Regions from separate parts of the Alkalibacterium sp. m-11 genome, predicted to be linked through region 2. Evidence: predicted binding sites of a transcription regulator. Region 2 holds the regulator's gene; the other holds the start of a gene.
The links. Region 2 encodes HrcA, which represses chaperone genes, less so after heat shock. Its sites were predicted from a motif close to TTAGCACTCNNNNNNNNNGAGTGCTAA; they were not measured.

Region 1: groES (co-chaperone GroES) is a predicted target of HrcA. The motif match lies at 8,237-8,263, and genes of this name have one in related genera.

What each region holds. Positions count from the first base shown of each region.
Region 1 is NZ_BAAGIR010000015.1:19,356-29,822, forward strand. It holds gene tsaB (tRNA (adenosine(37)-N6)-threonylcarbamoyltransferase complex dimerization subunit type 1 TsaB) at 159-887, shown strand; gene rimI (ribosomal protein S18-alanine N-acetyltransferase) at 874-1,464, shown strand; gene rimI (ribosomal protein S18-alanine N-acetyltransferase) at 1,480-1,965, shown strand; gene tsaD (tRNA (adenosine(37)-N6)-threonylcarbamoyltransferase complex transferase subunit TsaD) at 1,955-2,965, shown strand; gene ACYQ2O_RS03290 (Lrp/AsnC family transcriptional regulator) at 3,613-4,059, opposite strand; gene ACYQ2O_RS03295 (ABC-F family ATP-binding cassette domain-containing protein) at 4,114-6,075, opposite strand; gene ACYQ2O_RS03300 (redox-sensing transcriptional repressor Rex) at 6,440-7,135, shown strand; gene ACYQ2O_RS03305 (DUF4305 domain-containing protein) at 7,191-7,400, opposite strand; gene ACYQ2O_RS03310 (CPBP family intramembrane glutamic endopeptidase) at 7,430-8,092, opposite strand; gene groES (co-chaperone GroES) at 8,326-8,610, shown strand; gene groL (chaperonin GroEL) at 8,663-10,288, shown strand.
Region 2 is NZ_BAAGIR010000008.1:12,487-22,953, forward strand. It holds gene ACYQ2O_RS01810 (DUF3013 family protein) at 1-193, opposite strand, end outside; gene ACYQ2O_RS01815 (DNA-3-methyladenine glycosylase) at 207-830, opposite strand; gene ACYQ2O_RS01820 (HlyC/CorC family transporter) at 862-2,103, opposite strand; gene lepA (translation elongation factor 4) at 2,404-4,227, opposite strand; gene dnaJ (molecular chaperone DnaJ) at 4,471-5,634, opposite strand; gene dnaK (molecular chaperone DnaK) at 5,802-7,628, opposite strand; gene grpE (nucleotide exchange factor GrpE) at 7,662-8,234, opposite strand; gene hrcA (heat-inducible transcriptional repressor HrcA) at 8,256-9,284, opposite strand; gene ACYQ2O_RS01850 (bifunctional riboflavin kinase/FAD synthetase) at 9,439-10,395, opposite strand; gene truB (tRNA pseudouridine(55) synthase TruB) at 10,408-10,467, opposite strand, start outside.

The sequences.
Region 1 (10,467 bases), on a different contig from region 2:
ACCTTTCAATTGATAATATAGTTTTAATTTTAATCTCATTGTAAGTAGTATGCGGGAATAATTCAAAAGAAACGATTTGTCACACACTGATTCGTTTCTCAAGACACACAAAATGTGCTAAACTAAATTTAAATAGATAGAGATTGAGGAGCTGTAGAATGAAAACTCTCGGGATCGACACGTCCAACCAGGTGATGTCTGTTGCATTAACTGATGGAACTGAACTAGTTTTGGAAAAGACAGTAAATATTAAAAGAAATCATAGCGTTCAACTGATGCCGGCCATAGAAGAGCTGGTCAGCGAAGCGGGATGGAAACCACAGGACATTGAACGAGTGGTCGTCGCCAGAGGCCCGGGTTCATATACAGGAGTAAGAATCGGAGTGACCGTCGCAAAGACACTGGCTTATAGTCTGAATGCCGAGCTCGTTGGTCTTTCCAGTCTGCATATTCTGGCAGGGAATGGTGAGAGAGTTCCCGACAGCTTTATCGTTCCTGTATTCGATGCAAGAAGAGGAAACATCTATACAGGGCTATATAAATATGAAAACACTGGGTTCTCTGCAGTAGAAAACGACACTCATATCTCTGCGGAAACCTGGGCTGCCTATCTGAGTACGCTGGAAGGAACGGTCCAGCTGGTCGGACAGGATGCTGCCCGTCATTTTGAAACATTCAAGTCAAAGCTTGGAGACCGTCTCATTACACTCCCCTCCAGTCGTCACTATCCTAGAGCGAGTGTAGCAATTGAACTCGGTCAATATCATCAACCGGAGCCGGCCCATTTATTTGAACCCGAATACCTGAAACGCGCTGAAGCCGAACAGAACTGGATGGACGCCCATCCTGAACATGCCCAAGGAGGCGGGTGGATTGAGAAACTTTAAAGACTGGTTTTCCGACAGAGTTACAAAGACGACGACACGGACATTCGTTCCAATAGCTGCTCGAATCAGACTGGAACAGCCTTTCTATCCACTTTCTGATGAACGGTTTTTAAGCAGCCGAATTGCAAATGAAGAGGATGTCAACAGTATTCTCACGATTGAAAAAAGGTGCTACAACGGACAGACACCATGGAACAGGTCGGCGATCCTACACGAAATAAGGTACAATAAAAATGCTTTTTACATTGTAGTCTATGAAGAGGAAGAAGCCGTCGCGTTTGTTGGAGCCTGGGTCGTTGGACAGGAAGCACATATTACAAACATCGCAACTGTCCCTGATTATCAGAACAAAGGAATCGCGACGTATTTACTGAGAGAGATAATCAAGATCGCGGAAAAAGAAGAGATTTCAGAGGTTACTCTGGAAGTAAGAGTCTCTAATGAGACAGCACAGAGTCTTTATACCACGCTTGGATTTGAAAAAGGTCGAATAAAGAAAAATTACTATGCTAACGATCATGAAGATGCTCTGGAAATGAGTTTTAGAGTCAAGCAGTTAACTGATGAACAGAAATAGAAAGAGGCACCGCTTATGGAAAACAGAAAGGTCAGGGTCCGTCTTTATCAGCCAGATGAAGAATTGGGGCATGACTTCTATAGACTAGCAGAAGAGGCATTTGCCCATGGGTCACCTTGGACAGAAGAAGAGTATGAACAAACGGTAACCCGATCTGACCTGACATTTTTCATAGCGGAAATTGAGGAACAGCCAGTGGGTTATGTCGGTGGGAAGATTATTCTTGATGAAGCTGAAGTTTACTCTATTGCAGTAGAACCAGCCTTTCAGAATCAGAGAGTAGCATCTCAATTGATTGAAGCCTATAAAACACACTGCCGCGCAAATGGGGTTAAGATTCTTTTTCTCGAAGTCAGAGAATCTAACTTTACAGCCCGGAATTTTTATGTCGCCCATCAGTTCAAGGAAATCTCCAGGAGAAAAGGATACTATAATGATCCTGAAGAAGATGCAATAATTATGATATGTGATATTAGAAAGAAGGAAAAAGATGACGAATAAGCTGATATTAGCTATTGAAACAAGTTGTGACGAAACGAGTGCAGCAGTGATTCAGAATGGAGACACGATCCTGTCAAACATCGTCGCCTCACAAATTAAAAGCCATCAGCGCTTCGGAGGGGTCGTCCCGGAAATTGCCAGCCGCCACCACGTGGAGCAGATTACGTTGATTATAGAAGAAGCAATGAAAGAGGCCGGCGTGTCTTGTGCGGATCTTGATGCAGTAGCCGTAACAGAAGGCCCGGGACTGGTCGGTGCACTGCTGATTGGTGTCAATGCAGCAAAAGCGATCGCGTTTGCTCATAACCTTCCACTGATCGCAGTCAACCATATTAAAGGACATATTTTTGCGAACCAGCTGGTATCCAGCCTGACTTTCCCTCTGCTGTCCCTGGTTGTGAGCGGGGGGCATACTGAGCTGATTTATATGTCTGGACCGGACTCATTTGAAATTGTTGGAGAAACACGTGATGATGCCGCAGGAGAAGCCTACGATAAAATTGGGCGGGTGATAGGTGTGCCATATCCTGGAGGCAATCATATAGATGAAATGGCCCATCTGGGAGAAGATACCTATGACTTTCCCCGAGCGATGATTCAGGAAGACAATTACGATTTCAGTTTCAGCGGGCTGAAAAGCTCATTTATTAATACCGTCCATAATGCCCGACAAAAGGGAGAAGAAATGGACGCGAATGATCTGGCTGCAAGTTTTCAGTCGGCAGTAGTAGAAGTTCTAGTCGATAAGACAATACGAGCGGCGAAGGATAAAAAGGTAAAACAGCTTATTCTGGCCGGAGGTGTTGCGGCCAATAAAGGTCTGCGCACATCACTGGAAGAAGCTGTACGAAAGGAACTGCCAGGTGTTGAGCTGCTTATCCCACCTCTGAATTTATGTGGAGACAATGCGGCGATGATCGGTGCCGCAGCGTTCGTTCAGCTGGAAAAAGAGGAATACTCGGACTTTACGTTAAATGGACAGCCGGGCTTGTCAGTGTAATGATATCTGATTGGTACCGAGAAGCAATTTAATAAAAATGAATTTTGCGCCGTTGAGTCAGCTGTTCTGACTCGACGGTTTTTTACTTATTTATTCTATTTTTAATATCGAGAGGAAGCGACTGAGTTTCAGTCGCTACATTTTTAAGGGCTACATAGGGAGTTTTTAACTGAGCAAATAAATTTCGCTACTTTGAGAGGGATATTTGAATGGATATGGTCTACTTTAGTAGACGCATAACCAACTATTGTCCACTGGCTGAGATGTAGAGTTTGAATGGGCATTAAATAGTAAACTAGTGCCCACTCATTGAGGAGTAAAGTTTGAGTGGGCACTAAATGGTAAACAATTGCCCGCTGGTCAAGCATTAAGATTTGAGTGGGCATTAAATGACCGACAATTGCCTACTCGTTGAGTCAGCAGCACTTGAGTGGTCACTAATTGACCAATAGATTAGCAATCCGTTGTCATAAATTAAAAATATCACCAGACTACTCTAGTTTGCTTAGTAAATTTCGGACTCCAGCACAGCTAGTACTCGTAGGGACAGAAAAAAGCAATGAGTCCCCATCTTAAACAGATAATCCTCATTGCTTGTGTGATATGTGGCGTAAAACAACTCCAACTTCACTCTTTTTTCTTAGAGCTTATTCGTCAAAATCGTGCAGGGTCAGGCCTCTTGTTGGAACTGGAGTAGAAAATACAATCTGTGTATAGGTCTTACCGAACTGCTGCAGGTCGTTGATGAAATCATCCAGTTCTGTAGTTGTTGGATAGGATACTTTGATAAGCATCGAGAAATCGCCAGTTACACAGTTGCACTCCAGTACATTAGGCACATGTTCGATGTAAGGGTAGAAATCCTTCTTCTGGTTCGGGCTTAAGTCAAGCTGAATGAATGCCTGTATGTGATAGCCGAGTTTTTTTAAATTGACTCGAGCCATGTATTTATCGATAAATCCTTCTTTTTCAAGCTTAGCTATCCGATTAGAAATAGCAGGGGAGGAAAGATAGGTCTCACTGGCTATTTCTTTTAAAGATGCGCGGGCGTTTTCCTGCAGAATCTGCAGTATTTTCAAATCCATTTGATCCATAGTCATATCCTCTTTTCCGCAGTTGAGACTAGTTAAGGTATCTTTTTGTCCGTTTTACAGGTTGTCCAACGTATCATGCAGTGATTCCCATTCAATCAGCAGATTTTCCTGCTTGCTGGTAAGGGCCTCATTTTCATTAGATAACCGTTCTGTTTTGACACTGTCAGAGAAAGTTTCCGGCTGGCTGAGTTCGTGCTGAATCTTCAGCAGTGCAGTTTCCAGATCTTCAAGTTCAGTTTCGATTCGCTCAATTTCTCTGGTAAGTTTACGCTCCTGTTTCTGACGCTCTTTCTGTGCTTCAAATGTTAGCTTGGCAGTCTGATCGGACATACTGTCTGAAGGTTGAGCATCAGTCGTTTCAGGAAAGTCACTTGTAGAATCGATCGACTCAATTGCCTCAAGTTCAGCCTTTTTCTGAAGGTAATAGTCATAATCACCTAAATAAAGTGTAGCTCCTTTTTCCGATAGTTCAATGACTTTTGTAGCCAGCCTGTTGATGAAGTAGCGGTCATGAGAAACGAACAGCAATGTACCTTCAAAATTGATCAGAGCATTCTCAAGTACTTCTTTTGAGTCGATGTCCAGGTGGTTAGTCGGTTCATCCAGCAAAAGCATATTGTTTTTTTCGAGAGCCAGTTTTGCTAGTGCAACTCTAGCTTTCTCGCCACCGCTTAAAGAAGAAATAGACTTATCGACATCTTCCCCGCTGAATAGAAAGGATCCTAGCAGGGTCCGCACAGATTGCTCTGGGAGCAGAGGGTGGTCATCCCAGACCTCATTCAGTACAGTCTTCTTGTCATTTAAAGTTGTCTGTTCCTGATCGTAATACCCCATATCGACTTTCGTTCCATACTTTATTTCTCCGCTGATTGAAGGAATCAATTTATATAGCGTCTTGAGGAGAGTGGTTTTACCAACCCCATTAGGACCTACGACTGCAATGGAATCTTCCTTGCGAATATCGAGATCCACATGTTCGGATAATGGAATAGAATCGTATCCGATTGTCAGATCAGCTGTCTGAAGCACGACTTGCCCTGAAGTTCGTTCAGGAATGAACTGGAAATGCGCACTTTTTTCATCACCTTGAGGCTTGTCCAATGGATCCATCTTCTCAAGCTGTTTCCTTCTAGCCTGGGCTCTTTTCGTTGTAGAAGCTCGCACCAGATTACGGTTCACAAAGTCTTCCAGTTTAGCCATTTTCTTCTGCTGCTTTTCATATACTTTCCATTCACGCTTGATCTTTTCAGCCTTCTGTTTCAGATAATTCGAATAGTTTCCCGGGTAATTTTCTACAGAGCCTCTACTGACTTCGTATATATTTTTGACAACCTTATCCAGAAAGTATCGGTCATGGGAAACGATGAGAAGGGACTTGGAATAATTCTGGAGGTAACTTTCCAGCCAGGATAATGTATCGATATCCAAGTGGTTGGTCGGCTCATCTAAAATAAGAAGGTCCTTTTTCTCAAGAAGAAGTTTGGCCAGCGCAAGTCGGGTTTTCTGCCCCCCTGACAAATTTGCTATAGGTGTATCATAATCTTCCGGGTAATATCGGAAGCCATGAAGTACTGAACGGATCTCGCTTTCGATGCCATAGCCGTTATGCTGCCTGAACGACTGCTGCAGAAAATCATACCTGGACAAAAGATCCGTATAGCTATCAGACTGCTTATCGATAGAATCATCACTTAATTTATGCTCGATAGCATGCATTTCTCTTTCTATCTGTTTAATAGGTTCGGTTAGTTTATCCATCTCTTCCCAGATAGTCAGATCAGATTCCAGACCGGTATGCTGATCAAGATAGCCGATAGTACAGTTTTTTTTCTTATGAACGGTGCCTTCATCCGGTTCTTCTCTTCCAGAAAGGATGTTAAGAAGGGTCGTTTTACCGGCACCATTTCTACCCACCAGACCAATTCTGGCATTTTCCTTTATTTCCATGCTAACATTATCGAAAAGTGTTTCAGCACCGAAATGTCTTGCTATTTTTTGCGTGTGTAAAAGTATCATACTATTCCTCATTTTCTAACCTAGTCATCTGTCAATATCTAACAGTTTAGCATACAGGAGCAGGAATAAACTAGTCTAATTGAAAAACCTGCAAGGCTCAGACAGAGGACGATTTAGGCTTGTTCCCTTTTTTACATTCTCCGAAACTTGTTCAATAATAAACGATTAATTATTGAATATTATTGAAATATTTAACAAATTCAGACCCGATTTACTTTATTTTACTGGGATTAGTGGTATAATATAAAATGGTATCCTATGTAAGTTTGTGAATACACAAGGTAAGAAAAGATACACCTTTGGAAAAGTTTGATAAGATCCAGAGAAGCTGTTTATTAAATGAATTGAGACGAGGAGAATGACAATGGCTGATAAGAAAATCCCGAAAGCTACTGCACGCAGACTGCCATTATATTACCGCTATTTGCGTTTCCTATACGAGGCAGGTAAAGAACGTGTGTCATCAGCTAAATTAAGTGAAGCAGTTAAAGTGGATAGTGCAACAATCAGACGTGATTTCTCGTATTTCGGAGCTTTAGGTAAAAGAGGCTACGGGTACGATGTAGAAGCTTTAATGAATTTTTTCAGTAAAACACTGAATCAGGACCGTTTGACCAATGTTGCATTGAGTGGTGTCGGTAACCTTGGACAAGCCTTGCTAAACTATAATTTTCGCAGAAACAACAATATCCGTATCAGTGCCGGATTTGATGTGAAAGATGATTTGATTGGAACGATCCACCAGGGCGTACCTATTTACGATATCAATGAAATGGTCGATCAGCTTGAAATGCAGCAGATCGATGTAGCTATTCTCACGGTACCTTCTGAAATAGCTCAGGAGATGGCGGATAAACTGGTCAAAGGCGGAGTTAGAGGTATTATGAACTTCACCCCAATCCGTGTGACTGTGCCAAAAGAAGTCAGAGTACACAACGTTGACCTGACAAACGAATTGCAGACACTGATTTACTTCATCAATTATTACCAGGACTTTGATCAGAAGACTGAACCTGAAGAAGATGACAATCCCTTAAACGACTTATTTTATAATGAATAAAAAGAAAATCTTCAAAGCTGACCTTGATTGGGTCTGTAAGCTTTGAAGATTTTTTTTATTTGCTGTTATTTTTACTTTTTTTGATGCGAAGATACGCTGCAGCCATTCTTGTACCCTGTACAAAGTCTTTTGTAGCGAAGAGAGCAAATAAGAAAGAGAAAAAACCCCATCCACTGCTGTCGACTGAATCGATCGTAAAGAACATGAACAACAGGAAGAAAATATACTTAAATGCAATTTGAAACATGATTTGTTTTTCTGTCATTATAAATCCTTTCTACACTACTCGTCTTTTTAAGAAAAGTACAAGTTGATCAGGACAGCTGCCACATTCATCAGACAATGTGCCAGAATTGGTGTCCATATGTTTTTAGTTTTAAAGTACAACCAGGCAAAGACCAGTCCCATTGAAGAATACACTAGGAGCAGACCGTCAAAGTGAATGAATGCAAAGAGCAGTGAACTTATGACTGCAGCTCCAATGCCGCCAATCCGATCAATCAGAAGACCAAAAATTGCTTTTCTGAAAACAAATTCCTCCATTACTGGCCCTGCTACTCCAACTAGGAGAAGAAAGAACGGATAATTTCTAACCACTTCCATCAGAAACTGAGTGTTTTCAGACTCCATAGAAGAGCCCAGAAAGTTTACTTCAATAATACTTGCGAAGGACTGCACGACTATAGCGATAAACATCCCGATCAGCCCCCATAAGAGAATTCTGACAGGATTATGACTGAAACGCTCTTCGAATTCAAATCTCATCTGCTTTCTTCTCTCAATCACGATCATGCCTATAGCGCCTATTGCAAACAGCACCATGGAAGGGAGAAGAAACCCAACAATCCCTATGTCTTCAGGTAAGAAGAGAGGGATCACAGCAGAAACAAGCTGTACGGCAAGAAACAGGCTGATCATGTTAATAGCCGCTTTTTTATTAATATCATTAACTGACATGTTGTTCATCCTTTAATTGGTATTCCCACAATATATAGTAATTTAACACAAAAACCAGCCGTTTTCCACCGGGTAAATTTTTCAAAAAAAATTAAAGTTAGGACTTGCAAGAAATCACAGTTTTGAATATACTAGGTAATGTAGTTAGCACTCGGAGGTCGAGAGTGCTAACACTCACATCTCACTATATCTTTAGTGAAAAATTAAAACTACTATTTTGGAGGGATTGCATCATGTTAAAACCTTTAGGAAATCGTGTACTTCTTGAAGTGAAGAAAGAAGAAGAGAAAACTGCAAGCGGATTAGTTTTACCTGATTCAGCAAAAGAGAAGCCGCAGTCAGCAGTGGTTGTAGCTGTTGGAGACGGAAAACTTCTTGATAACGGAAGCCGAGCTGACGTATCAGTTTCTGTCGGCGATCAGGTTATCTTTGAAAAGTATGCCGGTTCTGAAATCAAGTATGAAGGAACCGATTATCTAGTAGTTAAAGATACAGACATTATTGCAATCGTTGACTAATTTGAACCACTGATTCATTAAAAAAAATAATATTGAAGGAGCGATTATTACCATGGCTAAAGAAATCAAATTTTCTGAAAATGCACGTGCAGCAATGCTGCGTGGCGTAGATAAACTAGCTGATACAGTTAAAGTGACATTGGGACCAAAAGGTAGAAATGTTATCTTGGACAAATCTTTCGGCGCACCTCAAATCACTAATGATGGGGTGACCATCGCAAAGGAAATTGAACTGGATGACAAATTCGAAAATATGGGTGCTCAGCTTGTTGCTGAAGTAGCAAGCAAAACAAACGATATCGCAGGTGACGGAACAACTACTGCGACTGTTCTAACCCAGGCAATCGTCAATGAAGGAATGAAAAACGTGACTGCAGGCGCTAACCCTGTAGGCATCCGTCGCGGAATCGAACTGGCAACTAAAAAAGCAGTCGAAGCTCTACATGACATCTCTACTAAAGTAGAAGACAAAGAGTCTATCGCGCAAATTGCTGCAATCTCATCTGGCGACGAAGAGATCGGTAAGTTGCTTGCAGATGCGATGGAACGTGTGGGAAGCGACGGCGTTATCACAATAGAGGAATCTCAAGGAATTGAAACTGAACTGGATGTTGTTGAAGGAATGCAGTTCGATCGCGGCTACCTGTCTCAGTACATGGTAACGGATAACGAGAAAATGGAAGCAAACTTGGATAATCCTTACATTCTGATTACAGACAAGAAGATTTCTTCAGTACAGGAAATCCTTCCTGTTCTTGAAAATATCATGCAGCAGAATCGTCCACTTCTGATCATTGCAGACGATATCGAAGGAGAAGCACTGCCTACACTTGTATTGAACAAGATTCGCGGAACGCTTAACGTTGTAGCTGTTAAAGCGCCGGGATTCGGTGACCGTCGTAAAGGTATGCTGGAAGACATCGCTATTTTGACAAACGGAACAGTCATCACAAGTGATCTTGGGCTGGACCTTAAAGATGTGACGATCGATCAGCTGGGTACTGCAGGAAAAGTTGTTGTAACTAAAGACCACACAACTGTTGTTGAAGGTGCTGGCGAAAAAGAGAACATCGAACAGCGTGTGGCGATGCTTCGTGCTCAAGCTGAAGAAACAAACTCTGAATTCGACCGTGAAAAACTGCAGGAACGCATTGCTAAAATGGCAGGCGGCGTTGCAGTCATTAAAGTCGGAGCAGCGACTGAAACTGAAATTAAAGAACGTAAACTGCGTATCGAAGATGCATTGAATGCTGCACGTGCTGCAGTTGAAGAAGGTGTCATCGCCGGTGGTGGAACAGCTTATATCAACATTCTGGATAAACTGGAAACGATCGATCTTGAAGGTGACGAAGCAACTGGTGTGAAAATCGTCCTTCGTGCACTGGAAGAACCTGTTCGTCAGATCGCTTCAAATGCTGGTCTGGACGGAAGTGTTATTGTTGAACGTCTGAAACACGTTGAGCCTGGCATTGGATTCAATGCAGCAACAGGTGAAATGGTCAACATGGTACAAGCGGGTATCATCGACCCAACTAAAGTAACCCGTTCAGCGTTACAAAATGCAGCATCTGTTTCAGCGCTATTACTAACGACAGAAGCTGCTGTAGCAGAAATCCCATCTGAAAATGATGGACCTGCTGGTGGAATGGATCCAAGCGGAATGGGCGGCATGATGTAAGTAAAGTCAATAATCTGCTGTCGTGTCGTCAGACACATAATGAAAGCAATAGAAGCAGGAAAAGCTGGAGATCTCTCTATGCTTTTCCTGCTTTTTTTTTGCAGTACTTTTATAAACAGTATTCACTATAGGAACGTTTAAACTTTGAGGTTTGAATGACTCCCCTTGAGCTGGTACGT
Region 2 (10,467 bases):
CGAATTGAACGATCCCTGGCTCGTTGTTCTGACCCACGGCATCCTGAACCTGTATGTCTTTTTCAGTCTCTACGTGAAAGGTCACATATAACTCGATCATCTTTTTCTTGCTGTCTTTAACTAGTCTCCACTTAAAATTAGGTAATAGTTTTTTCAGCTCATCATCAATATAGTCAATCAAACTGTCAGTCATTCCTGCTCCTCCTCTAGTCTAATACAGGGCACCATCCGTTGTTATCCGCAGGCTTTCCTTTTCTACGTGAAACATATGGGTTCCCTCTTACACTATATCTTAACAAAGCATCCGTCCATTGTCCTTTATTAGGTATTCCGATACGACTGGACAGTTCAATTCGTTCGGGTAGACGTCTAGTCGACGGATCGATGTATACCGGAGGTGCATCAGCTACTGACCCATTATCAGCCATACTGACAGCCATTGCTTTAGTCAGTTTACCAGGTCCATCGGTAGCCTGAACCCCCGTCTTGTTTCTGCGATCTTCCAAAACGGATACACCTTCAAAAGGTTCAATAGCCCGGATCAGTACAGCTTCAGGTTCCTTAGAAGACCGCGTCACAACATTCAGCATCTTGTGCGTATGCATCTGATACACATAAAGCGTGCCGGCTTCCTTGTACATGGATTCTAGTCTAGGCGTCCGTTTGCCTTCAAAGCTGTGACAGGCCTCGTCAATGACTCCCACATAAGCTTCTGTCTCAACAATCCAGCCGGATGTCTTAGTCTCACCGTGCTGACTAATCAACAAGCAGCCTAAAAGCTTCTGTGCAACTTCTTCAGTTGTTAACATAGGATTATTCAAAAATGTCATAGAAACACTTTACTCTCTCCTGTCCATCTGTCTAGTCTTCTTCAATTGGCATATAGTCAATCCGGATTTCAAGCACACGTCTGTTTCTAACCATAGTGACCGTGATTTTCATGTTGTGATAGACGAATTCGTCTCCCTCTTCAGGAAACTGTCCGAGTTCTTCAATGACAAAGCCACTCACCGTATTTGATACGTACTGATCTGCTTCTTGAATGCCAAAGATTTCGAAGATCTTATCGAGATTCGCAGTCCCTTTAACCTTGTAGCGTGTCCCCTCAATAACCTCTTCAACTTCTTCTTCAATAATGTCGTATTCATCCCAGATTTCTCCAACGAGTTCTTCCAAGACATCTTCCATAGTCGCAATACCAATTGTTCCACCATGTTCGTCAGTAACAACTGCCATATGCGTCTTTTTCAGCTGCATGGTTCTGAGCAGTTTAGACAGGTTCATGACGGGCGGCACAAAGATCACGTCTTTCACTACGGTCAGAAGTGACAAGTCTCGTCCAGCCTCCTTCTTGGCTTTCAAATACCGGTTGAAATCTTTTTCATGAAGGACACCAATGATGTTATCGATCGTATCATCGTAAACAATCAGTCTGGAGTAATTGTGTGTCATGAACAATTCTTCGATTTCTTCATCTGAAGTGTCGAGGTCACAGCCAACCACATCGACCCTAGGCATCAGAATCGACGACACTTCAAGGTCATCGAACTCGATTGCAGATCTGACCAGCTGATGTTCATGATCTTCTATACTTCCGCCGCTCTCGGCTTCATCTACAATTGAAAGCAGTTCGTCCTCACTGATGACTTCTTCACCTTCGAAATTAAAGACCTTGTCCAGCAGGACTTTCCACTTCTGAAGAAGCCACAGAACAGGCTTGAACACGAGCATAAGAAAATGAATCATCGGAGTAGAACTTTTCGCCAGCTGCTCTGCTTTTTCCTTACCTATTGTTTTCGGCGTGATTTCCCCGAACAAAAGAATGATGACAGTCATAACGATCGTTGCTAAAGTTGGCCCGTATACCGGAAACCAGTTCACGAATAACAAGGTCGCAATAGCTGACATCGCAATATTCACAATATTATTTCCTATCAATATTATCGATAAAACAGAATCGAAACTTTCCAAAAGTTTCAACGTTTTTTTGGAGCGCTCATCCCCATTTTCCGCTTCATTCTTCAGCCTGATACGATTAGCTGACGTAAAGGCTGTCTCTGAATAAGAAAAATACGCTGAACACAAAAGAAGTAAAACCAGCAAAATGATACTCCTGAAGCTGTCATTATCCATATAAACTCTATCCCTACTTTCTAGTAATTTCCTGTCCATTGTACCATATTTCAACATCTTTTAAGAGTCTTTCTGATTAAGAAGTATATTAATGGTTGAGTAATAAATTATTTTCTCCAGTTAAAACATTACTCCTAACCTTAACTTCAGACTGCTCTATATGAGATTTAATTTTTTTACAGATGAATAAATAAGCCATCCACTTTTTGTTGTCAAAAGGTGGATGGCTTATTTGATTCAGTTAAGTGACTAATATTCTTTTCAATACACTTATTCGTCGTCCAAGTTAAGAACAGACATAAACGCCTCTTGCGGAATTTCCACATTTCCGACGTTCTTCATTCTCTTCTTACCGGCTTTCTGTTTCTTCAGAAGTTTTTGACGACGGGTGACGTCTCCTCCGTACAACTTGGCCGTAACGTCTTTACGGTAGGCTTTAACGGTTGAGCGGGACACGATGTTCTGACCAATGGCAGCCTGAATTGGAATTTCAAACTGCTGTCTTGGAATCGTCTGCTTCAGCTGTTCCACAACTGAGCGTCCTCTGGCGTAAGAGAAGTCCTTGTGCACAATGAAGCTCAAGGCATCGACTTTTTCTCCGTGAATCAGGATATCCATCTTGACCAGGTTACTGACGCGGTATCCGGCTTCCTGATAGTCCAGTGACGCATAGCCTTTAGTGCTTGATTTCAGACGGTCGAAGAAGTCATAGACTATTTCAGACAGCGGCATGTAGTACATGACGTTGACTCGAATGTCGTCTAGATATTCCATCGTGATGAAGTCGCCACGCTTACGCTGAGCGATTTCCATGACGGCACCAACATAATCATTTGGTACGGTAATCGTCGCTTTGACGTAAGGCTCTTCTACTGATTCGATTTCCTGTGGTTCTGGCATATCCGCAGGGTTTGAAACAGTGATCTGTTCGCCATCGGTCTTGTTGATGTGATAAATAACAGATGGTGCTGTTGTAATCAGATCAAGGTTGAATTCACGCTCCAGACGTTCCTGGATGACATCCATGTGAAGCATGCCAAGGAATCCACAACGGAATCCGAATCCTAGAGCCTGAGACGTTTCTGCTTCGAATTTCAGTGCCGCATCGTTAAGCTGAAGACGTTCAAGCGCTTCACGCAAGTCTTCATATCTTGAAGAATCCGTCGGGTACATGCCGCAGAATACCATCGGCACCATTTCACGGTAACCAGGCAGTGGCTTGTCTGTCGGATTGTTGGCTAAGGTCAGCGTATCCCCTACTTGGGTATCCTTGACGGTCTTGATGTTAGCTGTGACATATCCGACGTCTCCAACCATCAGCGCGTCTCTTTCGACTGGCTTAGGTGAATGCACACCAACTTCAGTGACTTCAAATTTCTTGCCGTTACTCATCAGTTGAATCGTATCACCTTTTTTGAGTGTACCATCCATCACTCGGATGTTCAGGACTACCCCTCTATAGGCATCATAGGCAGAATCAAAGATCAGAGCCTTCAGCGGATTGTCGATGTCCCCTTCTGGTGCAGGTACTTTCTCCACGATCTGTTCAAGGATCTCTTCGATCCCTATTCCACTTTTAGCACTGGCTGGGACAGCTTCACTTGCGTCCAGTCCAATGATGTCTTCAATTTCTTTTCTTACACGCTCAGGATCTGCAGCAGGTAAGTCGATCTTATTGATGATCGGAAGGATTTCCAGTTCATTATCCAGTGCAAGATAGACGTTAGCCAGCGTCTGTGCTTCAACGCCTTGTGCCGCATCTACCACTAGAATGGCTCCCTCACAGGCAGCCAGGCTACGTGAGACTTCGTATGTGAAGTCGACGTGTCCAGGTGTATCGATCAGATGAAGGATATAAGTTTCCCCATCTTTAGCCTGATACTGTACTTCAACTGTATTAAGCTTGATCGTGATTCCACGTTCTCTTTCCAGATCCATGGAATCAAGGAGCTGATCCTGCATTTCACGGTCAGCCACTGTATGAGTCAACTGAAGAATTCTGTCAGCCAGCGTAGATTTCCCGTGGTCGATATGGGCAATGATCGAAAAGTTTCTGATTTTCTTCTGTCGTTCTCTTGCTTGTTTTTTATCCATTGCTATATTTTCCTCATTCCTCTAAAAACATTCCTTACTATTATACCAACGATGGCAAGAGAGTACAATGTCTGCCTGACCTCCTGAATGATCTTGGTCTCTGTTGTGACACATTATAACCTGAATGCTTTCACATTTATTGACTCACATCTTCAGCTGATCGATTATATCATTTATACGATAAAAATCACGCTCTCGTTAATACAGACATACTGGCCTGCTTTAATGAGAGCGCGTATCACTTTATTTATTCTTATCCTTAAAGGCGTCCTTTACTTTCGAAAAAAACGAGCCATCCCCTTGCTCGACCACGTCCTCATACTCGCTGGCCTGTGCAAAGTTTCTCAGGTGTTTAGCCTGTTCTTCAGTGACTTTTTCAGGAACAACGACACGGACTTTGATGTGCTGGTCTCCATTGCCTGTTCCTCTCAGTCTTGGTGCACCTTTGCCTCTCAGTCTGAACGTTGTACCTGGCTGAGTTCCAGCCGGGATCTTGAACTTCACTTTACCGTGTACGGTCGGCACTTCAAGCTCATCACCCAAAGCAGCCTGAACGACATTGATCGGCAGTTCGAAGTAGATTTCTGATCCTCTCCGGTCAAACAGTTCAGATGGTTCGACTCGGAATACGACATACAGGTCGCCATAAGGGCCACCGTTGACTCCGGCATCGCCCTGGTTCTGTACGCGCATCTGATTGCCGTCTTCAACACCGGCAGGTACAGTCACTTTAACAGAATGCTGTTTTTTAGTGTGACCCGAACCGTGACAGGTCGTACATTTTTCTTTGATTTCCTGTCCGGATCCATTACATGTCGGGCAGGTCTGCTGAGTCATGACACGTCCGAATGGTGTATTACGCTCAACGTTTACCGCACCCGCACCTTGACACTGCGAACAGGTCTGCGGGCTGGTACCTGGTTTTGCTCCGGATCCGGCACACGTATCACACGTTTCTTCACGATTGTATCGAATCGTTGTTTCTTTTCCAAAAATAGCTTCTTCAAACTTAAGATCCATGACATACTGCAGATCCTCACCTTGACGGGGTGCATTCGGATTACGGCGTCTTGAACCTCCCCCACCAAAGAACTGATCGAAGATATCTTCGAATCCGCCGCCGAAGCCACCCTGGCCACCGCCGAACCCGCCACCAAAGCCGCCGCCTGCACCGAAGTTCGGATCTGTTGAGGCATGTCCATACTGATCGTATGCTGCACGCTTCTGGTCATCACTCAACACTTCATAGGCTTCTGAGATTTGCTTGAACTTCTCGTCGGCATCTGGAGCGTCACTGATATCCGGGTGGTATTTTTTAGAAAGCTTTCGGTAAGCTTTTTTAATTTCATCTTTAGAAGCATTTTTAGAAACTCCTAGTAGGTCATAAAAATCTTCTTTTTCAGGCATACTATCCCTCCATTGCTACTGTTACGCGTCTCTGTAGAGCTGAGTCCTACGACTGTTAGGCTTCTTGCACAGCAGCTACAGGGGCTCTGTATCTCTTTTCAAAAAGAAAGAAAGCACTTGTTTGTGGTGCTTTAAAAGTGCTTTCTTCTCTTCAAATCTCACTTCAATTATTCTTCGTCATCTACTTCTTCAAAGTCTGCATCGACAACGTTGTCGTCTGTCTGAACATCGCCTTCTGCTCCTTCAGCTTCCGCCTGCTGAGCTGCAGCCTGTTCGTATAGTTTGACTGACATTTCCTGAACGATTTCATTCAGTGCGTCACGCTTCGTCTTGATTTCATCAATATCATCGTTTTCAAGTGCAGTTTTCAGCTCGTCACGAGCTTCCTCAGCTTTCTTGATGTCCGCTTCATCAACTTTACCTTCAAGTTCTTTCAATGTCTTGTCGATCTGGAAGACAAGCTGGTCAGCTTCATTACGCAGTTCTACTTCTTCCTTGCGTTTTTTGTCTGCTTCTGCATTTTCTTCTGCTTCTTTCACCATACGCTCAATTTCTTCTTCAGAAAGACCAGATGAAGACTTGATCGTAATCTTCTGTTCTTTACCTGTACCGAGATCCTTAGCAGAAACATTTACAATACCGTTTTTATCGATATCGAATGTCACTTCAATTTGAGGCACACCACGTGGTGCTGGTGGAATATCCGTCAACTGGAAGCGACCAAGTGTCTTGTTGTCTTTAGCCATTGGACGCTCACCTTGAAGAACGTGCACATCAACCGCAGGCTGATTGTCTGCAGCAGTAGAGAATACTTGAGATTTACTTGTTGGGATCGTAGTATTTCTCTCAATCAGTTTAGTAAATACTCCGCCCATTGTTTCGATTCCTAATGATAGAGGGGTTACGTCAAGTAGAACGATGTCTTTTACTTCTCCTGAAATAACTCCACCTTGGACAGCTGCCCCCATAGCAACAACTTCATCAGGGTTTACAGAACGGTTAGGCTCTTTTCCTGTTTCAGCTTTAACAGCTTCAATAACAGCTGGAATACGTGTTGATCCTCCAACAAGGATGACTTCGTCTATGTCAGATTTGGATAGTCCTGCATCTTTAAGTGCCTGACGGACAGGATTCTTCGTACGTGTAACCAGGTCATCAGTGATTTCGTCGAACTTGGCACGTGTCAGAGTCATTTCAAGGTGCAATGGACCTGATTCTCCTGCACTGATGAACGGCAAGCTGATTTGTGTAGAAGATACACCAGACAAGTCTTTTTTAGCTTTTTCAGCTGCATCTTTCAGACGCTGAAGAGCCATTTTATCTTTACTTAAGTCAACGCCGTTTTCTTTCTTGAATTCAGCAACTAGGTAGTCGATGATTTTTTCATCAAAGTCATCTCCACCTAGGTGGTTATCTCCGGCGGTTGCCAAAACTTCGAATACGCCGTCTCCCAGTTCAAGAATAGATACGTCGAATGTTCCGCCACCTAAGTCAAATACCAGAATTTTTTCATCTTTGTCTACTTTATCCAGACCGTAAGCTAGTGAAGCAGCGGTCGGTTCGTTTACGATACGGTCAACCTCTAAACCTGCTATTTTACCAGCATCTTTTGTAGCCTGACGCTGTGAGTCATTGAAATATGCAGGTACAGTGATGACTGCGTTTGTGACTTCTTCACCAAGGTAATCTTCTGCATAATCTTTCAAGTGCTGAAGAATGAATGCTGACACCTGCTGAGGAGTATACGTCTTGCCTTCAGCTTCAACTTTAAAATCTTCACCCATGTGACGTTTGATAGAGATGACAGTGTTCGGGTTTGTGATAGCCTGACGCTTAGCCACTTCCCCTACTTGTATTTCTCCATTTTTAAATGCTACAACAGATGGTGTTGTACGGTTTCCTTCTTTATTAGGAATAATTTTAGCTTCGCCGCCTTCAAGAACTGCGACTGCTGAGTTCGTTGTTCCTAAGTCGATTCCGATTACTTTACCCATTTTCAAATCACCCTTTGCTTTCTATAGAATTTTTTATAATGTAACTGATACTTTGGCTGCTCGTAACACACGATCGTGCAGTTTATAGCCTTTTTCAAAAACTTGAGCCACTTCATTGCTGTCCTGATCCTCATTCGCAGGTACTTGCGTATACGCTTCGTGATAGTTGGGATCAAACGGTTCTCCAACAGGATCGATTACTTCAATCCCTTCTTTTTCTAAGGCCTGCTGCAGGCTATTGTAGACCATCTCAATACCTTTTTTCAGGTTTTCTCCTGCTTCAGTATCGACTTCGATACTTAAAGCACGTTCGATATTGTCCAGTGCAGGAAGTAGTTCTTTCGCCAGAGACTGTGAGCTGTAGCGAAGAAGTTCTTCGCGGTCCCGCTGATTACGTCTACGGATGTTTGCCAGTTCTGCCTGAAGACGATAATATCTGTCTGTCAGGTCGTCCAGTTCTTTCTGCTTTTCTTCCAGTTCAGAAGACCCGCTGCTCTCTTCTTCTGTGGACTTCTCATCGTTTTCAAGCTGAATGTCTTCGTCAGCTGTTTCTTCCTGTTTTGACAATACGTCTTCATTCAACTCTTTTTCATCTTTTTCATCCACGTGACATTCCTCTTTTCCTTATTATTCCAGGTAGTAATTTAGTAGTGTGTATGTCAGCTGTTTTCTGAATACATCCAGCACGCCGAATGTTTCATCGTAGGACATGCTGGTCGGACCTAACACGGCAAGGATCCCTCGGCCATGGCCGCTGACCTGATATGCTGCGGTCACCAGACTGAAGTTTGTAAACAGTTCGTTGTCGAATTCGTCACCTATCTTCACGACGAAATCTTCATGAATTGGATCGATCAGCACATTGAGGTTTCCTTTATTGTCCAGTAAAGAATATAAGGACTTCAGCTGCTGTTTGTCCATGTCTTCAGTGAAATCCAGCAGATTCATCTTGCCGGAAATATGATAACGGTCTTCAGCAGAAGCATTGAACGCCGATTCAAGCGACAGATACATATCCATCGCATTGGACGCATACTTTCTGATTAAGAACGGAATGTCCTGTTCCAGTTTTCTAGCGACCTCCATTAAAGGCAGGCCGACCAGATGCTGATTGAATATATTGGCCACTTTGACCATATCAGACTCATCGATCGGTTTCGGCAGTCTGAAGACTTTATTCTCTATCAGTCCGCCATCTGTTTGAACAATTGCCATAATCAGATTATCATTCAAGGCAACCAGTCTGAATCCGGTCAGGCGACTGGACTCGGCTTTCGGCCCAAGAACGATCGCAGTATAACTGGTCAAGTCGGACAGCAGCTTGGCTGACTGATTCATGATATCATCCATCTGCTTGACATGATTACCAAGGACTTCATTAATGATCTGCAGCTTGTCCTCAGCTACTTCCTGAGGTTTCACGAGATGATCGATGTAATACCGGTACCCCTTCATCGACGGAACACGTCCTGAAGACGAATGAGTTTTCTGGATGAATCCAAGTTTTTCAAGAAAGCTCAGTTCATTTCTGATTGTTGCGGAACTGGCATCGATAGCCGTTTCAGTCATGATTGTTTTCGACCCGATTGGATGCCCTGTAGACGTATAGAGTCTGATGAGAGCATCAAGTATATTTATTTGCCTCTTTGTCAACATGTGCATCACTCCTTGGCACGAAGACAGACTTCAAACGTAATGGTTTACTAGCTGAACACTCACACCGCTTCAATTCATTCATTAAATTAGCACTCGAACAAACCGAGTGCTAATACATCTATAATTTATCAAATAGACTCTTGTCTGTCAACAATTAAATCTGATTTATTTTGACCTTTGCCAAACTCTCTCTCGCTTCTATCTCATCCTGATCCAGTCTTTCGATTAAAGCATCGACAGAGTCGAACTTGATCTCGTCTCTCAGATATGAGACCCATTTGACTGAAACATCTTCGCCATATATCTCTTCGCTGTAATCAAAGAGATGGACTTCGATCGAATAGTTCGGCCGATGACCGAATGTCGGGTTGTAGCCTATTGAGGCCATACCATCATGCCATTTTCCATTGACTCGCATCCTGACAGCATAGACGCCACGTTTAGGTACCATGACGTACGGGTGTGGATAGATATTGGCCGTAGGATAGTCCAGTTCTCTTCCCCTTGCATCCCCGTGAATCACGAAGCCGCTGGTTTCATAGATGTATCCCAGTAGTTTGTTCGCCCGTTCGATCTGACCTTCACCGATATAACGTCTGATACGGGTGGAGCTGATCTTATCTCGTTCGTCCTGCATTTTCTCCACCTTAATAATATCAAAGCGCCCATCTGCATACTCATGCAAGGTATCCATATTGGCTAAGTGGGTTTTTCCGTAGGTATAATCAAACCCGGCAACGACGATTTTAGCATGCCATTTCACTATATAGTCATCTACAAACTCCTGCGGTGAGAGACGGCCGAAGCTGGATGTGAAATCGACCTCATAAAGGATATCTACTCCTAAATTTTCCATGATCTTTTCTTTTCGATCCAACGGAGTCAGATAATTATGCTTGTCCGGATCGAAACTGCGGTAAACGAAGGCCGGATGTCTGTTGAATGTCATGACCGCCGATTTCATCTTTTTTTGAGCCGCAATCTGTACGCCTTTTTTTATGACTGCCTGATGTCCGCGGTGTACCCCGTCAAAGAAACCCAGGATGAGAACGATATCGCCGGAATATATATCTTTTTTATCATATGGATGATGAATCTTTATAATTTCCATGAGTTCCACCTACTATTCATTTCGTAAGACTTTTATCGGTTTGATAAACTGACTTTTACTTGGATGCGAGCC